Regions from separate parts of the Gilliamella sp. LMG 34359 genome, predicted to be linked through region 2. Evidence: riboswitches for the same ligand, from Rfam matches in the RefSeq annotation. Region 2 holds a riboswitch; the other holds the start of a gene.
The links. Region 2 has a riboswitch for thiamine pyrophosphate ahead of thiB (thiamine ABC transporter substrate binding subunit). Riboswitches for the same ligand answer to the same signal wherever they lie in the genome.

Region 1: linked by a shared signal. The riboswitch ahead of thiM (hydroxyethylthiazole kinase) and the one ahead of thiB (thiamine ABC transporter substrate binding subunit) in region 2 are both predicted to bind thiamine pyrophosphate.

What each region holds. Positions count from the first base shown of each region.
Region 1 covers NZ_OZ474906.1:1,288,922-1,292,140, forward strand. Annotated here, with positions in the region: gene thiD (bifunctional hydroxymethylpyrimidine kinase/phosphomethylpyrimidine kinase) at 1-287, opposite strand, end outside; gene thiE (thiamine phosphate synthase) at 284-940, opposite strand; gene thiM (hydroxyethylthiazole kinase) at 953-1,738, opposite strand; TPP riboswitch at 1,791-1,892, opposite strand; gene trkA (Trk system potassium transporter TrkA) at 1,944-3,219, opposite strand, start outside.
Region 2 covers NZ_OZ474906.1:2,688,161-2,691,379, forward strand. Annotated here, with positions in the region: gene thiP (thiamine/thiamine pyrophosphate ABC transporter permease) at 1-846, opposite strand, end outside; gene thiB (thiamine ABC transporter substrate binding subunit) at 871-1,869, opposite strand; TPP riboswitch at 1,910-2,018, opposite strand; gene argS (arginine--tRNA ligase) at 2,174-3,219, shown strand, end outside.

The DNA of each region.
Region 1 (3,219 bases), 1.4 Mb from region 2:
TTAGCGTTTAATAGGTGAGCAACCGAGCTGACAATCTCTTTATTCATCAACATGCCAATTTTCACGCTATCAATATGGATATCTTGATAAAGGGTATTAAATTGTGCTTCGACAAAGTCAGGTGGAACGGCGTGCACGCCATTAACACCCTGGGTACTTTGCGCGGTTAATGCGGTAATTACCGACATACCATAAGCGCCAAGTGCCGAAAATGCTTTTAGATCCGCTTGAATACCGGCCCCACCACTAGGATCACTACCGGCTATAGTTAATGCAACTGTTGTCATACTCCTATTTCCTCTTTTGCTTGTCTTATTTTTTTAATTAGGTCAGATGTAGCCTTAGCAATATCGGCTTGACCACAAATTGCCGAAACTACCGCAATACCTTCAATACCTGTTTGTACCACTTCGGTTAAATTATTTACTCCTATGCCACCAATAGCTACTGCCGGGCATTGTTTGGTGCTAACCAGTTCAGTCAATTGGTCAATACCTGTTGCTGTTGCGGCATCTTTTTTGGTGGTGGTTGGAAAGATTGGGCCAATGCCCAGATAATCGACCAATTGCCAAGGAACACTCTCCAGTTGTACTAGATTAGAAACCGAAAGTCCTAACCACTTATCATTACCAATTAAGCGGCGGGTCACTTCGACCGGTAGATCACTTTGTCCAACATGAACACCATCGGCATCAATGGCTAAAGCAATATCGACATGATCATTAATCAATAATGGCACTGGGGTATTGCTTAATACCTCTTTTAACGCTAGGGCGGCGTGATACCAATTTTTACCTGAGTAATCTTGTTCTGAGCGTAATTGCACCGCGGTAACACCATTTTCGACAGCAATTTTTGTGGTATTAACCATGCCATTTATGCCTCCACATAATAGCGGATCAAGCACTAAGTAGAGGGTTAAATCCAGTTGCTTTTTCATCAAATATCCTTATTAGTGATTTTGCTTAAATAGCGAAAGTTGGTCAATTATTGCCATAGCAAAAGTGCCTAGACCTGACTGTTTGTTAGCAAGTTCACCGGCTTTCTTCATCATAAAACAAGCAGAGGCGGTTGCGGCTAAACGATCTTTACTAGCGGCGATAAATGCGGCCACCATTGCTGATAATGAGCAACCTGTACCAGTTACTCGGGTTAGGGCGATATCCCCCCCAACAATGCTATAAATTTGTTTGCCATCTGTGACATAATCAATCTCGCCGGTTATAGCTACAATGGTTCGATATTTTTCGGCTAATAGTTTTGCCGCGTTTAATGCCGAATCGGTAGAATCAAGCCCATCAGGTCCTTTAGAGGATGATTGTTGACCACTTAAGGCTAGAATTTCGGAAGCATTTCCACGAATAACTGAGGGTGAAAAGGTTAAAAGTTGTTGGGCAATGTCAGTGCGGTATTTCAGAGCCGAACCAACTGCGACCGGATCAAGTACCCAAGGGGTTTGTGTTTGTTTTGCTTTCGCGGCAGCTAATAACATGCTTTTGGCACTTTGGCTATCTATCGTACCAATATTAATTAATAAACTACTAGCAACGGCAACAAAGTCTTCAACTTCCTGTTCGGCAACCACCATCGCCGGCGAAGCGCCAATCGCCAATAGAACATTAGCGGTAAAATTCTGAACCACATCATTAGTAATGCAATGGATTAATGGCCGTTGTAGGCGAACTTGCTCAATAAAGGGGATGGCATCATGGCTTGGGAATAATTTAATGGCCGACATATTCTATCCTTATCTAATTAGTAATGTTAAGGGAAGAATATGTCAAAACGAGCAATTAAGACTAAGACTTCCCTACGCTGGTATGATCCAGATCAGGTTCAACGGGTAAAATCTCAGTTTTTTGCAATAACAAAAAACACCCCGAGTCAAAAACCAATTTGTAAAAAACGCTCTTATTATGAACTGAGTTTATAATTTAAACAAGCTATTGTAATAATCTTTCTATATCACTAATGGCTCGTCTATCAGCTAAGAAAATGATTAAGTGATCGCCATTTTCAATCATCAAATCGGTGTTAACAATAATCACATCTTCGCCACGCACCACCGCACCAATAGTCGCACCTGAAGGTAATTTTAGACTGTTGATATTTTTACCCACTAATTTTGAATTTTCTGCCTCACCATTGGCAACCACTTCGACAATTTCTGATTCACCCTGACGTAGTGAGACCACTTTAACCACACCGGTTTGTCTAACATGACTTAATAGCTCTGAAATAGTGGCATGTTGTGGTGAGATTGCGATATCAATCACACTATCGTTGATCAACTCTAAATAGGCTTGGCGTTGAATAAGCACGATGACTTTTTTCGCCCCCATTCTTTTTGCCAACATGGATGACATAATATTGGCTTCATCATCACTGGTGACTGCCACAAACAGATCGGTGAGTTCGACTTGCTCTTGCGATAATAACTCTTGGTCTGATGATTCACCATGTAATACCGTTGTATTAATAAGTTGCTCAGCAATTGATTCGGCTTTTTCAGCATTGCGTTCGATTAATTTAACTTGATAATCGTTTTCTAAACGCTTAGCTAAGGCGACAGCTATGCCTCCGCCACCACTAATGATGATGCGCTTATAAGGTTTTTCTAACCGTTGTAGTTCACTGGTTACAGCTTTAATATTGAGAGGAGGAGTAATAAAATAGACCATATCCCCAGCTTCAATTAAAGTTGAACCAATCGGTCGAATAAAGCGGTTTTGACGATAAATTGCTACCACCCGCGCTTCTACATGTGGTAAATGCTCTTTCAGTTCCGACAGTTCACTTCCAACTAAGGCGCCACCATAATAAGCGGTTACAGCCACTAAACAGACTCGATTATCATAAAACGAAGCAAACTGGAGTGCGCCAGGATATTGTACTAATTGGCTAATATGATTGGTGATTAAGTTTTCGGGAGCGATAATATGGTCAATATTGATACAATCTTTATTAAAAAATGGGTATTTTTCATCGTTATATTCAGGGGCACGGATTCGGGCGACTTTTTGTGGAATGTTGAACATTACATGACCAATCTGACAAGCCATCATATTTACTTCATCAGAGTTAGTCACAGCAACTAACATATCGGCTGATTCAGCTCCTGCGCTCTCTAACACTTGCGGATAAGACGATTTGCCACAGATGACTCGGAGATCAAAACGTTCTTGCAAAGATTGCAATTTATCATGATCTTCATCAACG
Region 2 (3,219 bases):
TTTTAGCCAATTGGCTGTCGGTAATCGATAGTTTGTGTCACTAAATGTGACAGTAAATTTTGTTCCAGTTTTGTTGATTTTTTGCATTAAACCGATAAACGCCACACAGCAAAGCAACTGCACACAAGCAAGCAATGCTGCTTGTAATAGGTCAAAGTCACGCACTGCTTGATAGATAGCCACTTCTAACGTGGTATATTTAGGGCCTCCGCCAAGAGCGAGGACAATGGCAAAACTCGAAAAGCAGAGCATAAAAATAAGTGCCGCCATAGGCAATATTTGTCTACGAAGTAAAGGCCACTCGAGTAATTTAAAAAAGGTAAAGGTTGAAAAGTTAAGTTGTGCAGCGAGCTGTCTTTGTTCAATAGGAACACTGTTTAACGTTTGATAAAATAGCGCGCATGCGTAAGGAAAATTTAAAAAAACATGCGCCAATAAAATTCCTTTTAATCCATAAATTGAAAATGAGAATGGTATATGCAGTAGTTGGCACAAGTAAGCCAGTACCCCTTGTTGACCGTACACCGATAATAATCCTGTCACCACCACTAAGGCCGGCAGAATAAAGGTAACTGGCATTAACTTTATCAATAATCGTTTACCTTTAAACTCAATTAAGGAGAGAGCTTTAGCCATTAGGATTGCCGATGTAAGCGAAAGTATTGTCGATAATAAAGCTTGATAAAAGGTGATCCAAACGATATGCAGTACATAGCTATCTAGATAGATCGCTACATTACCTGATTGTAAGGCAAATCGCCAGATAGCAATGAGTGCTGAGCCTAATATAATAAGAATTAAGCTAGCAGCACTGATTCCCGGTAGTAACGATTTAAATTTTAACATTGGTAGTACAGTTCTAAGGCAAAACTATTTACTAATTGCCGATTGCCACTCTCGAATCCAAGCTTTCTGATGTTTTTCGATCTCTTCTGGTTTAAATTCTAGCGATCTATTTACCGAATTAATTTGTGCAAAGGCATTAGGGATATCGGTTTTAATAATTGGATACATCACATTTTTTTCAGCAAATTGGCGTTGCACTTCTGGCGTGAGTAAATAGCGTAAAAATTGTCGAGCTAAGTCGACCTCTTGACTATATTTTATGATACCTGCCACCTCTACTTGACGATAATGTCCTTCATCAAAAATAGCCGCTTGATAATGGCGATCATTTTCGTTCATGATATGCGCCACCGGAGAGGTATTATAGCTGAGTACCAAATCGGCCTCACCTTTTAAGAACATGCCATAAGCTTCACTCCAACCTTTAGTAACAGTTACGGTGTTTTTAGCCACTTGTTGCCATGCATTTGCTGCATTGTCACCATACACTTTTTTCATCCAAAAGAGTAAACCGAGTCCTGGCGTGCTAGTTCTTGGATCTTGATAGATGATCTTCCAACCCGCTTTATTGTCGACCAGTTCATGTAAAGAGTGAGGTGGATTTTTGACTTTGTCTATATTGTAGATAAAAGCAAAATACCCAAAATCATAAGGCATAAAGCTATCGTCCCACCAATTGGTATTAAGATTGTCCGGTTTAGCGATTTGATGTGGAATAAGCAGATTGGCTTGTTTTGCCTGTTCTAACAAGTTATTATCAAGTCCTAAAATAACATCAGCATTAGTTTTATCACCTTCAAGGCGAATACGATTTAAAACCGAAACCCCATCACCTAAAGTGACAACATCAAGCTGGCAGTTGCACTGCGCTTCAAACCCTTTTTTTATCACCTCACCCGGCCCCCATTGTGACATAAATGAGTTATAGCTATATACGGTTAAGGTAGGAAGTTCAGCATTGGCTAATTGGCTAAACAGTGATAAGGAAAAAATAACAGATAGTAAAAAGTTTTTACGAAACATTTTGCCTCCAAAGTAATTAGTAAAAGACAAAAGGTTTGAGCAGATATATTAACTCAAATCCCTCCGCTGGCATTATCCAGTTCAGGTTCGACGAGTTATGTCAGTCACTCTGACACTCTCAGCCCTCCAGGGCACCCCGTTGAGAACAATAAATAGTTTAGTGTGAGCAAGTAGAATTGTAAACAAGCGTTTTGTCGATAGCCAGATAATTGCGCAATAGATGTTAGATATCAGCCAATCAGTGACAATTGTTACGTTTGTCGGTATTATATGCCTCATTTATTTCTTATCGATTAGGTATAGTGTGAATATTCAACAATTACTAACGCAACGAGTTTCCCAAGCAATGATTATGGCAGGTGCCGATAAAAATTGTGATGCTTTAATCAAGCAATCAGCTAAAGTTCAATTTGGTGACTATCAAGCTAATGGTATCATGTCTACCGCTAAAAAATTGGCTATGCCACCACGAGCATTGGCAGAGAAGGTTTTGCAACATCTTGATATTGATGATATTGCCGATAAAGTGGAAATTGCAGGTCCCGGTTTTATTAATATCTTTTTAAAAGATAGTTGGATTGCCGATCAGAACGAATTGGCTTTAAGTAGTGATAAACTGAATATTACCTTACCAGCCAAACCGCAAACCATTGTGGTTGATTACTCTGCACCAAACGTTGCCAAAGAGATGCACGTTGGTCATTTACGCTCAACCATTATTGGTGATGCCAGTGTGCGGGTATTATCTTTCTTAGGTCACAATGTTATTCGAGCTAACCATGTTGGTGATTGGGGTACTCAATTTGGTATGTTGATTGCTTATCTGGAAAAGATGCAAAATGAACATGCCAACGATATGCAACTGTCGGATTTAGAATCTTTCTATCGTGCTGCTAAAAAACATTATGATGAAGATGAAGTCTTTGCTGAAAAAGCACGAAATTATGTAGTTAAACTCCAAGGTGGCGATGAGTATTGTCGTGATATGTGGCGTAAGCTTGTTGATATTACCATGACACAAAACATCGCAACTTATAAACGATTAAATGTAACATTAACAGTTGAAGATACCATGGGCGAAAGCATTTATAACAGTATGCTACCGGGTATTGTTGCCGATTTAAAACAGAAAAAATTAGCCGTTGAGAGTGAAGGCGCCATTGTGGTATTTTTAGATGAGTATAAAAATAAAGAAGGCGAACCGATGGGCGTTATCATCCAAAAACGTGATGGTGGCTACCTATATGCAACAACCGATATCGCTTGTGCTAAATACCGTTATGAAACGTTACACGCTGATCGTATTCTTTATTATACTGATTCTCGTCAACATCAACATTTAGAACAAGT